2 regions of the Bradyrhizobium sp. WSM1253 genome follow, and region 2 is predicted to be linked to the other one. Evidence: riboswitches for the same ligand, from Rfam matches in the RefSeq annotation. Region 2 holds a riboswitch; the other holds the start of a gene.
What was found. A riboswitch is a leader RNA that binds a small molecule or an ion and turns the genes downstream of it on or off. The one in region 2 is predicted to bind cobalamin.

Region 1: it holds a riboswitch for cobalamin, as region 2 does, so the genes downstream of both, metE (5-methyltetrahydropteroyltriglutamate--homocysteine S-methyltransferase) here and BRA1253DRAFT_RS08760 (DUF1636 domain-containing protein) in region 2, are expected to answer to the same signal.

Annotation. Positions count from the first base shown of each region.
Region 1 is NZ_JH600073.1:5,672,449-5,678,652, forward strand. It holds gene BRA1253DRAFT_RS28100 (EAL domain-containing protein) at 261-1,475, shown strand; gene BRA1253DRAFT_RS41835 (4Fe-4S binding protein) at 2,056-2,259, shown strand; cobalamin riboswitch at 3,048-3,248, shown strand; gene metE (5-methyltetrahydropteroyltriglutamate--homocysteine S-methyltransferase) at 3,347-5,662, shown strand.
Region 2 is NZ_JH600073.1:1,453,408-1,459,611, reverse strand. It holds gene cobU (bifunctional adenosylcobinamide kinase/adenosylcobinamide-phosphate guanylyltransferase) at 1-197, opposite strand, end outside; gene cbiB (adenosylcobinamide-phosphate synthase CbiB) at 320-1,258, shown strand; gene cobD (threonine-phosphate decarboxylase CobD) at 1,270-2,232, shown strand; gene BRA1253DRAFT_RS08770 (cobyric acid synthase) at 2,221-3,669, opposite strand; gene cobO (cob(I)yrinic acid a,c-diamide adenosyltransferase) at 3,680-4,315, opposite strand; cobalamin riboswitch at 4,356-4,574, shown strand; gene BRA1253DRAFT_RS08760 (DUF1636 domain-containing protein) at 4,669-5,052, shown strand; gene cobW (cobalamin biosynthesis protein CobW) at 5,049-6,083, shown strand; gene cobN (cobaltochelatase subunit CobN) at 6,083-6,204, shown strand, end outside.

The DNA.
Region 1 (6,204 bases), 4.2 Mb from region 2:
TCGCAGCGCCATAGAGCGTCAGCTCGGTGCGTGCGAAGGAGAGATTCCCACCTCGCGTGCGTCACTCGTACTTGAGCGAAGCGCGACAGGTATCATACGCGTGCGTCCGATAAAATCGTCTGAGCAAGATGGCGAAAGATTTTGCACACCAATGCACTATCTTAAGCTTATCTCGAACAATCGAAAGATATCGGGAAGCACAGCTTGTTTGGACCTTCGCTCCTCGTTTAAGGCACCGTCACGGAACAGGAGTGGTTGCGATGGAACATGGGCAGGCCGAACTGGTCGGAGGGAAACCTGTGATCTTCGGGCAACGTAAGGTGCGACCGCGGGCGTGCCTGGCCGTCGGCAAGCGGCATCTGCGCGCCTTTCTACGGGATGTGCTGGAGGATATGGGGTTTGTTATCAGCGAATGCAGGACTGCTGACGAGTTGCCGCACGTACTCCGCACGGAGTTCCCTGATCTGATCCTGCTCGGCATTGGCTCGGACCGCATCGAGCCTGGACGATTGCTCGAGATACTGGTATGCGAAGAGTTTGCAGGCCGAGTGCTGGCGTTCGGAGCGCGCGAGTCGATCATCATGGCGGCAGTGCAGCAGGTCGGTAGTGAATATGGACTTGCTATGCTGCCGCCGCTCAGGGCGCCGTTTGCAGCCGAGACGTTGCGCGATCGGATCGGCATGCTCTTGCCAAGAGAGCCGGCGCCCCGTCCCGCGGTCCATGTCGGAGAAGCCTTACACGCTGGCTGGCTTGAGCTCTGGTATGAGCCGAAGTTTGACGCGTGTACCCTTAGCCGCCGCGGCGCCGAGGCTCATGTGCGAATGCGGCACCCGACCTGGGGCGTTGTTCCACCGGCCTATTTCATCCCGGAATCTCACGATCCGCATTTTAGGAACTTGTCGCAGTTCGTGATCGACCGCGCGATCAAGGATTGGCAGTATCTTCTGGAGCAGCAAACTTCGATCGATCTCTCCATCAATCTCCCGGCAGCATTCCTGATTGACCCGCAGGCGGTACGCGATCTCTGTCGGCGCATGCCGTCGCACGCCGCTTTCGGCGGTTTGACGATTGAAATCGAGAGCGTGGAAGCGATCCAGAACCTAGATCTCCTGGTCGAGGTTGCGCGTGAGGTTCGCTTTCACAACATTGGCCTTGCAATCGACAATGTCGGTGCCAATTGGCCGCAGCTGATGGGGATGACAAAATTCCCGTTCATGAAATTGAAAGTAGATCGTCAGTTCGTCGGCGGCTGCGCGAATGGGCCCCTCAAGCGAACGGTGTGCCGCCATATCGTCGATCTAGCCAAAGAGTACAATGTGCGCACCGTCGCCGAAGGTGTGGAGAGCCAGGCTGACCTAATCGCTGTGGCCGAACTCGGCTTCGACCTTGCGCAGGGCCATCTGTTCGGAAAAGCCATGCCACTGAAGCAATTTGCACAGTCATCTTTCAACCCTGCTCCAGCTCGTCCAAAATAGTTGTGAGTGGCTGAGTGCGGCCAAGCGACGCTCGCGAGCACCGCCATGCCTACTCGGCACCAGGCATGAGGCTGAGCGCAATTCAGTCGGTCTGCAAGGCCAGTGTCGCTCGTCCCGCAGCACTTCATTTCCCTCCGAAGCTTGTTATACCACAAGCCCGTTTTGGCAAGCCTCCAGCGAGTCCTCCGCGCAGCTAGCGTTGCAGCCATGAGCGAGGCTTGCACAAACCTCCAGTCGGGGTGTGTGACCGGAGGTTTGCCGAGATCCGACGTAGACCTGCGTCCGTTCGCGGGTTTTTGTCGCCGCCGGTGGAGGAAGCGTCAGCCTCGCTTGCCCCCGCGCTGACGTGCCAAACAAACCGACGGACGCTTCCAGCGTCAAGTCGCGACTGACTCTCGCAAGAGGGCCCGATAGCTCGTAGCCTGAAATTGAAGCGACCTGTTGCTGTCGCAGACGCAACATGGTCTCAGACCCGGGACAGCCGAATTGGGCAAATTGCCCAACATTGAGCGCGTCTGCGTTTGGCACGGCATTTGAAAGGGATCGCCCATGGCATCGCTCGCCTAAGGAGTCGGAAGGCATGGCTTACAAGATCGTCGCTTCGCAATGCACCGTTTGTGGCGCATGTGAGTTCGAGTGTCCCAACGCGGCGATCAGTCTGAAGCGTGACATTTACGTTATCGATGCCAAAAAATGTACGGAGTGCGAGGGCCATTGCGACACGCCGCAATGCGCGGTGGTCTGTCCGGTCCCTGACACCTGTGTCCCGTCCAAGACAGGATAGGCAGCCCGCGACCAAAAGGCCTCATCGCTCGATTTCGCGAACGAAGTTGTAGATGTGGGACCTTGAGGAGACCACGACCGCATGGGGCGCATCGAGGTCGATTAACATCGTTATCAGCTTAAGACGCTGAGCGACGCCGAGGAACCCCTCAAAGGGCTCTGTCGGAGGACACCGTCGAATTTGTCACGAACAAGGACAAGGCCCTCGATGCTCAGTGGCCGCGTTACGGCCTATCGTCACTGGCGGCGAGTCGAGGCGAGGCAGACCCGGCGTCGAGCGGCCACGGACGCATCGAAGCCGGCGCAAAAGTCGCTGAGCACGTGAACACCTAGTGCACCGAGAAGATCATCTTGGCCAACCTCACGGAGGCGGACGACCTCGTGCCTGGTCGCGGGCCCGCCGAACACCAAGGAGCCGACCTGATCATCCGTTCGGTCCTGGAGCAATCCGGCTTTCGAAATTTCTAGGGAGCCTCGTGGGCTGTGACCAAACGGATGCCGGCCGAGGATGATCGCACCTTCCTGACGCGCAGGTTCGAAAAGTTGCTGACGGAAAAGGTCGCCTCCTCGCGATCACACAGATACCGAAAGCCGCCCGGGTTCGTTCCGGTGGTGGAGCTCAACCGTTACGCGAGCAGGGAGCGAATGCATTTCAAAAGCGGAGCCTCCACAGATCCGGGCGTGTTCACTAGGCCGCGAGCAAGACCGTCTTACCTGCCTAGTGCGCTCGTAATCGCTTGGGCAATATCGCAGCGAGAATCGGTAGGTTGACGCATCGATCCTCGTGCGCATAATTCAAGCCGTCGCGGTCTCCGGATTTCGTTTGATCCGGAGCTAAGAGGGAAGCCGGTGCAATGCCGGCGCTGCCCCCGCAACTGTAAGCGGCGAGCCGCTGTCCAACGAAGTCACTGAAGCCATGCGGCTTCGGGAAGGCCGGACAGCAGCGACGACCCGTGAGCCAGGAGACCTGCCTCGACAAGATATCGTCCACGGGCGGGGCGTCCCGGTGTGCGCCAAGCAGTTGTCGCTCACGCGATGTTCGCTGTCTGCGTCCGCCATGGCCTTTGCCCCAACATGGGGTCTAAGCTATGTCAATCCTTTCGCTTCCCGTTGCCACACTGGGGACGTCACGCATCGGCCCACGACGCGAACTCAAATTCGCGCTCGAGAGCTACTGGGCGGGAAAATCTAGCGAAGCCGAGCTCCTCGAGGCGGGGAGTGGACTTCGTGCCGCTAATTGGGCACGGCAAAAATCCCGCGGTGCGACCGTCATTCCTTCGAATGACTTCTCGCTCTACGACCATGTGCTCGATACCAGCCTAATGGTCGGCGCCATTCCCGACGTTTACGGCTGGAACGAAGGTCCTGTGTCGCTCAAAACCTACTTCACCATGGCGCGTGGCGCTCAAGACGGTGGTCACGCTCAGCATGGGCCCGGCGTAGCCGCACAGGAGATGACGAAGTGGTTCGATACGAACTATCACTACATGGTGCCGGAATTTCACCAGGATCAGATCTTTAAGTATGCCTCTCGGAAGCCGATCGAGGAATATGAGGAGGCAAGAAGCCTCGGTTATCAGACGCGGCCCGTCCTAGTGGGCCCAGTCACTTTCCTGAAGCTCGGCAAAAGCGTAAATCCCGCATTCAATCCGCTGTCGCTGCTTGATCGACTCCTCCCCGTCTATGTCGATGTTCTCCGCGAACTAGCCTCGCGCGGCGCTGAATGGGTTCAGCTCGACGAGCCATGCCTAGTGATGGACGTCGACGAAGCATCTCGGGCCGCTGTCCGCCGGGCCTATGCTCATTTCGCTAAGGCCGTGCCGGCGCTTAAAATCATGCTGGCCACATACTTCGGGGCTGTCGGCGACAATCTTGAAACAGTATTGGCCTTGCCCGTTGCCGGGGTTCATGTCGACCTGGTTCGTGCACCTGACCAGTTGGACGCGATTGTCGCCAGAGCAGGTAGAGATCTAGTGGTCTCGCTCGGTGTCGTTGATGGTCGCAACGTGTGGCGCTCTAATCTGCCGGCGCTACTCGACCAACTTGCTCCTATGGTCAAAAAACTGGGCAGGGACCGTGTTCAGATTGCCCCCTCCTGCTCGCTGCTTCATGTTCCGACCGATATTGAACTAGAGATCGATCTCGATCCCAATCTGAAGACGTGGTTGGCGTTCTCAGTGCAGAAGATCAAGGAACTTTCGATATTGGGCAAAGCGCTGGCTGGCCATGCTGCCGACGTGGCCGATGAACTCACGCTCTCAGAGGATGCATCCGTCACCCGCGAAACATCGCCGAAGATCCACAGTGCGAACGTCGCCGGACGAATGGCCGCGATCGACGATAGCATGCGTCGCCGTCGCAGTGCGTTCACCCAGCGCGCCGACGTCCAGCGCGTCGCCTTCGCATTGCCGATGTTTCCAACCACAACCATCGGATCTTTCCCGCAAACGGCGGACGTCCGCAATGCGCGTGCAGCTCATGCGCGGGGAGCGCTGAATGACACGCAGTACGAGCAGCTTCTGAAAGCGGAGACAGCCCATACCGTGCATTGGCAGGAAGATATCGGCCTGGACGTGCTCGTACACGGTGAGTTCGAGCGCAATGACATGGTTCAATACTTTGGCGAGCAGCTGTTGGGTTTCGCATTCACCAAGCACGGCTGGGTTCAGTCTTATGGCTCGCGGTGCGTTCGTCCTCCTATCCTGTTTGGAGATGTCTCCCGCCCGAAGCCCATGACCGTTAAATGGTGGCGACATGCGCAGTCTCTGACCAAAAAACCCGTCAAGGCTATGCTGACCGGACCGGTGACGATCCTGAACTGGTCGTTTGTCCGTGACGACATCCCGCGGAGCGAGACATGCCGACAGATCGCTCTCGCGATCCGAGACGAGGTCATCGACCTTGAGGCGGCTGGAGCGACCATGATCCAGATCGACGAGGCTGCGTTGCGGGAGGGATTGCCACTGCGCAAATCGCACTGGAAGGACTATCTAGATTGGGCAGTGGACAGTTTCCGTGTTTGCTCCTCCGCTGTCGCTGACGGAACTCAGATCCATACGCACATGTGCTATTCCGAGTTCAACGAAATCATCGATGCGATCGCAGCAATGGATGCCGACGTCATTTCAATCGAGGCGTCGCGCTCCAAAATGGAATTGCTCGACGCTTTCAAGAGCTACAAATATCCTAATGAAATCGGGCCGGGCGTCTATGACATTCATTCACCGCGCATTCCCGCAGCAGCCGAGATCAAGCAGCTGATTGTGTTGGCGCGGCAGCGGGTTTCCGATCGGCAGCTCTGGATCAATCCCGACTGCGGACTGAAAACTCGAAGATGGGAGGAGGTGCGTCCCGCGCTCGTCAATATGGTGGCCGCCGCACGCGAGTTGCGGGCCGAGGCATGATCGTACGGAGCGTGTCGCCAACCTATCTGTGAATAAGATGAACGCGCTTTGGGAGCTCGCGATAACCTTGCGAGCTTCCAAAGTTTCCAGCGCCTACGAATGCCGGTTTGCCCCGGCGGAGGCGATCGCATACAGCGGCGACAAGCTCGAATCCGGCGGACGACCGCATGCCGGCCATACCGATTAGGTGACATATTCCCAGTCACTTGCGCTCGACGCGAACCACGATCCTATCGCTTCATTTATCCATCCCATGGATGCGTCCCATCACAACAATCTATTTTACCGCCCTTGCGGAATTTCATACCTAATTTGCGCCTTCGCGCGGTCTTCGGGAAGATTTGCTGGTATTCGGCGGTGCCAAAATACTGGCGCGTGACGGCAAACTGACGGTTGTTTCAGGGCTCGGCAGTCAAACCGCCTGCGCGATGGATCCCAGCTCCGTCAAGGCGCTGCCCGTGCCAACCGGACAGCTGGCAAGTGGTGAGCAAGTCCTGAAGTTTACGACAGGAGCGGAAGGCAAGCGGCTCGCTAAGTTGTGC
Region 2 (6,204 bases):
AGATCGAGCGGCACTTCGCGTTCGATCCAGTCTGTTCCGCGGCGCGCGCGATGCCCGGCAATGCGCGCCTCCATTTCGGCATCGAGAGCCTCGGCCGTCGCGACATAGACCGGCTGCCCAGGAAAGGCGCGCGTGCGCATTTCCGCACGCTTGCTCTTGCCCGATCGCGCTCCGCCCGTGATCAAGATGACGGCCATAAAGGTCTCCTGTAGCCCAGCACTAATCACCAAACGCGGCCAAAAACAAAGCCGAAATCCGCCAATCAGGGGCTTGCGCTCCGGCCACCCTTTGCGCAACAGGGGCAGGACAGGAGACGGGTGTGGGTTTTGCGGGTGCGATGGCGGTGGCGATGGCGGTGGATGCCCTGTTGGGCTGGCCGTCGTGGTTGTTCGCGCGCATCGGCCATCCCGTCACCTGGCTGGGCCGGCTGATCTCTGCCATCGACACCGCCTGGAATCGACCGTCCGATCCGCCGGCATTTCGCCGCGCCGCGGGTCTCGCCGGAGCGCTCGCGGTGATCGCGCTCTCGGTCGCGCTCGGCTGGGCGCTTCAGTCCCTGCTTCCCTTGGAGATCCAGGTCGTGCTGGTCGGCGTCCTCGCCTGGCCGCTGGTCGCGCTGCGCTCGTTGCTCGACCACGTTGCTGCCGTCGCAAATCCCATGCGGGCCGGTGACATCGCCGCCGCGCGCGACGCGGTCTCGCGCATCGTCGGCCGCGATCCCCTGACGCTCGACGAGGCCGGCATCGCGCGCGCGGCGATCGAGAGCCTCGCCGAGAATGCGTCCGACGGGATCGTCGCACCCGTGTTCTGGGGCGCGCTGTTCGGTCTTCCCGGCATTTTGGGTTACAAAGCGATCAACACGCTGGACTCCATGATCGGCCATCGCTCCGAACGCCACGAAGCTTTCGGCTGGGCCGCGGCGCGCATCGACGACGTCGCCAATTTCGTTCCGGCGCGGCTGACCGGATTTCTGTTCGTGCTGTTGGCGCCACGGCGATCAGAGGCGCTGTCCTGCATGACGCGGGATGCACGCCGTCACCGTTCGCCCAATGCCGGCTGGCCGGAAGCAGCGATGGCGGGTGCGCTTGGTGTGCGGCTCAGCGGTCCGCGGATCTATCACGGCAGCACCACGAACGAGCCATGGCTGAATGAAGGTGCGCGCGATCCGCTTGCCGCCGACATCGATCGGGGATTGACGGTCTACCGCCGCGCCATGCTGCTGCTCGCCGGCCTCCTTGCGATCCTGGCCTTCGCGTGAAAGAACAGCGCATGCGCGAGCACGGTGGAAATCTCGATCAGGCCCAGCAGCGGTTCGGCGGTCGCGCGGAGGACTGGATCGATCTGTCGACCGGGATCAACCGCCTGCCTTATCCCGTGGGCGAGGTGAGCTCGCGCGCGTGGAGCGCGTTGCCCTCGCGCGGCGAAATCGAGGCGCTGCATCAGGCGGCGCGGCACGCTTACCGCACGAGCGCGGCGGTTGTCGCGCTCGGCGGCGCACAGGCCGCGATTGAACTGCTGCCGCAACTCGCGCCGCCCGGCCGCGCGCGCATCCTCGCGCCGACCTACAACGAATATGCCGGGGTCCTCTCGGCTGCGGGCTGGGAGGTCCAGGAGGTCGGGGAGCTCGACGCACTGGCGGGCGCGGACCTCGCCATTGTCGTCAATCCCAACAATCCCGACGGCCGATGCCACACACCAAGGGATTTGCTGTCACTGCTGCCGCGCGTCGGCCGTCTCGTCGTCGACGAGAGTTTTGCCGATGTGGCACCGCAGCTTTCGCTTGCATCCGAGGACCGGCCGGGGCTGCTGATTTTGCGCTCCTTTGGAAAGTTTTACGGCCTTGCCGGCCTGCGGCTCGGCTTCGCGCTCGGCAATTCCTCCGACATCGCCAGGCTCGCATCGATGTCGGGGCCTTGGCCGGTCTCGGGACCGGCGATCGCGATCGGTTGCCGCGCTCTGCATGACGATGCCTGGGCCGAGGCCGCGTCCGCGCGGCTGGCGCGAGACTGCGTTCGCCTCGACGGCATGGTGCGGTCGCAAGGCTGGACGCTCGTTGGCGGCACGCAGCTGTTTCGTCTCTACGAGACGCCTGACGCGCTTGCGGCGCAGGAGAGACTGGCGCGTCGCCATATCTGGTCGCGCGTGTTCGCGCGGGAGCCGACATGGCTGCGCCTCGGGCTTCCGGGCGGCGACTCCGAATGGACGCGCCTGGCCGAGGCGCTAGCGCGCTAGCGCGAGCAGGCCGTCGACGTCGAGATGTTGCTCGATGTGATCAGCAAGCGCATCGAGCGCACTCTCGACCCTGGCGTGATAGGGCTCGTTGCCTGCGGGAATGTCGAGCTTCGCCAAGAACGCCTTGCGGAAATCATCCGACGTGAACAGGCCGTGCAGATAGCTGCCCTGCACGCGTCCGTCGCGTGAGATCGCGCCTTCCAGTTCGCCGTTCAGCCTTGCGAATGGCCGCGTGCGATCCGGCCCATCGGTGCGGCCGATGTGGATTTCGTAGGCCTCGATCGGCTGATCCGTCGCGGCATGCACGGCCGCGACACGCGTCAGCGTCTTCTGCGGGGTCATCACCGTCTCGACCTCCAGAAGTCCGAGACCCGGTGTATCGCCCGCGGGTCCCTCGATCCCCTCGGGATCAGTGACGCTTCGTCCGAGCATCTGATAGCCACCGCAGAGGCCGAGCACATGGCCGCCTCTGCGGTAATGAGCCAGGAGATCGATGTCCCAGCCCTGAGCGCGCAGAAAGGCGAGGTCGCCGCGGGTGGATTTCGAACCGGGAATGATGACGAGGCGCACATCGCCGGGAATTGCCTCGCCCGGCCGCACCATCACGAGATCGACGCCAGGCTCGAGCTTGAGCGGATCGAGATCGTCGAAATTGGCGATCCGCGACAGCGCGAGACAGGCGATCTTGCATTGGCCCGGCTTGCGCGCATCGCTCAGGCCCAGCGCATCCTCAGCCGGCAGCTCGCCGGCGCGCGCGAACCAGGGCAGCACGCCGAAGCCGCGCCATGCGGTCTTTTCTTCGATCAGCTTATAGCCGTCGTCGAACAGCGTGGGATCGCCGCGGAACTTGTTGATGACAAATCCCTGGATCATCGCGGCATCATCCGGGTCGATCACCGTCTTGATGCCGACGAGTTGCGCGATGACACCGCCGCGGTCGATGTCGCCGACCAGCAGGACCGGCACGCCAGCCTTGCGCGCAAAACCCATATTGGCGATGTCGGCCTTGCGCAGGTTCACCTCGGCCGGACTGCCGGCGCCTTCCACCAGCACGAGATCGGCGCGCGCCTTCAGCCGCTCGAAGCTCTCCAGCACCGCAGCCATCAATGACGGCTTCATCGCCGCATATTCGCGCGCACGCGCGGTCGCGATGCGCTTTCCTTGCACGATCACCTGCGCGCCGACATCGGTCTCGGGCTTGAGCAGCACCGGGTTCATGTCGGTGTGCGGCTCGACGCCGGCGGCGAGCGCCTGGAGCGCCTGCGCGCGACCGATCTCGCCGCCGTCGACCGTGACGGCAGCATTGTTCGACATGTTCTGCGGCTTGAACGGGAGCACGCGCAGGCCGCGTCGCACAAAGGCGCGCGCGAGGCCGGCGACGATGAGCGACTTGCCCACGTCCGAGCCGCCCCCCTGGATCATCAATGCGCGCGCCATCGCGAGTTTCTTAGAACTCGACGCCGGCTTGCGCCTTGATGCCGGAGCGGAAGGGATGCTTGATCAGCGTCATCTCGGTGACGAGATCGGCGATCTCGATCAGCTCGTCCTTGGCGTTGCGCCCGGTGAGCACGACATGCGTCATCGGTGGCTTCGAGGTCACCAGGAAATCGACGACTTCGGCGATGTCGAGATAGTCGTAGCGCAGCGCGATGTTGATCTCGTCGAGCACGACCATGCGGAGATTCTGGTCGAGGATCAGCTCCTTGGCCTTTTCCCAGCCGGCGCGCGCGGCTGCGATATCGCGGGCGCGGTCCTGCGTCTCCCAGGTAAAACCCTCGCCCATGGCGTGGAATTGGCAGAGGTCGCCGAAATGGCCGGTGAGCATGCGGCGCTCGCCGGTGTCCCAGGCGCCCTTGATGAACTGCACGACCGCGCAGGGGAAGCCATGGGCGACGCAGCGGACGATCATGCCGAAGGCCGAGGACGACTTGCCCTTGCCGGCGCCGGTGTGGACGATGATGAGGCCCTTTTCGCCGCTCTTGGTCGCCATGATCTTGTCGCGGGCGACCTTCTTCTTCGCCATTTTCGAGGCGTGACGGGCGTCGGTTTCGTCGGCCGTCTGGGTATCCGGTTCTGACGTCATCGGACGGGGTCCTTCGGCTTGACAAGAGGCGGTCGGGGGCAAATGGTGACCCGGCGTTGGTTCCTGTCCTACGACAGGCGAAGAGGGAATGCGATAGGGTCCGAATCGGCAAGATTTGGTTCCAAAATGCAGCCGCCCCCGCGACCGTGACCGGAGAGATGCCCGAAGCCACTGACCCCTAGGGGATCGGGAAGGCGGGGATCGAAGGGGAAACCCTGCTCCGGAAGCCGGGAGACCTGCCAGCGCGGACGATTTTGGACCGGCGGACGGGGTGTTCCGCGACGGGGAAACGGACCTTCGCAAGAACGGTTCGTGGGCCTCATCGCTTCCCGCTGTTTATTCTGGAAGAAGCGATGACCGTCACACTTCATGTCTGCATTACCTGCCGCGCCGGCCAGACGCTTGGCGAGGGCGAGACGACGCCGGGCAAGCGCCTGCATGGTGCGATCCTTGAGGCCGGTGTGCCCGACGGCGTCACCGTGGTTCCCGTCGAATGCCTGTCTGCATGCAACCAGGGTTGCTCGGTCGCGCTCAGCGCGCCCGGCCGCTGGTCTTATGTCTACGGCCGTCTGTCGGATGCGCATGCGAGCGACGTGGTTGCGGGCGCCGCGGCCTATGCGGCCGCGCCCGATGGCCTCGTGCCCTGGCGCAGCCGCCCGGAGATCTTCCGCAAGCAATCGCTTGCCCGCATTCCCCCCATTCTCACCTTGGCCGTCGTGCCGGAGGCCGCCGAATGAATTCGCTCGCAAAAGTCCCGGTCACGGTCGTCACGGGCTTTCTCGGCTCCGGCAAGACCACGCTGATCCAGCACCTGCTTGCCAACGCCAACGGCAAGAAGCTCGCGGTGCTCGTCAACGAGTTCGGCAGCGAGGGCGTCGATGGCGAGATTCTGAAATCCTGCGCCGATGCGAATTGCCCGGAAGAGAACATCATCGAGCTCGCCAATGGCTGTATCTGCTGCACCGTCGCCGACGATTTCATTCCAACCATGGAGAAGCTGCTGTCGCGACCGGTGCGCCCCGATCATATCCTGATCGAGACCTCGGGTCTGGCGCTGCCCAAGCCGTTGCTGAAGGCGTTCGACTGGCCGGAGATCCGTTCGCGCATCACGGTCGACGGCGTGATCGCGCTCGCCGACGCCGAAGCTGTCGCCGCCGGCCGTTTCGCGCCCGATCCTGACGCCGTCGAGGCGCAGCGTGCGGCGGACGAGAATCTCGACCATGAGACGCCGCTGTCGGAAGTGTTCGAGGACCAGATCGCCTGCGCCGACATCGTGCTGCTGACCAAGGCGGATCTTGCGGGCGCGGCAGGGCTCGAAGCCGCCAAAGCGGCGATCACCGCCGAGATGCCGCGCCGCGTGCCGATGCTGGCGATCACCGACGGCGCGATCGACGCGCGCCTCATCCTCGGCCTCGGTGCTGCCGCCGAGAACGATCTCGCCGCGCGTCCCTCGCATCACGACGGCGAGGAGGATCATGAGCACGACGATTTTGCGTCGGTCGTGATCGATCTTCCCGAGGTCACCGATATCGACGCGCTGGTTGCATCCGTTCAGCGGCTGGCGCGCGAGCAGAATGTGCTGCGCGTCAAGGGTTACATCGCGATGGAAGGCAAGCCGATGCGCCTCTTGCTGCAAGCGGTCGGCGAGCGCGTGCGCCACCAGTTCGACAAGCCCTGGGGCGCGGGTGCGAGGCAGTCAAAGCTCGTCGTGATCGGCGAGCACGGAAACATTGATGAAGCCGCGATCAAGGCGGGACTAGGTATCTGATGCACGTCGTCTTCCGCGAGAGCCGCGGTCTCGAGGAGACCGCGATACCAAGGGACATCGGCCAGGACCCGGCCGATCTCGTGGTGCTCTCGTATTCGGATTCCGATCTAGCGGCGTTCGC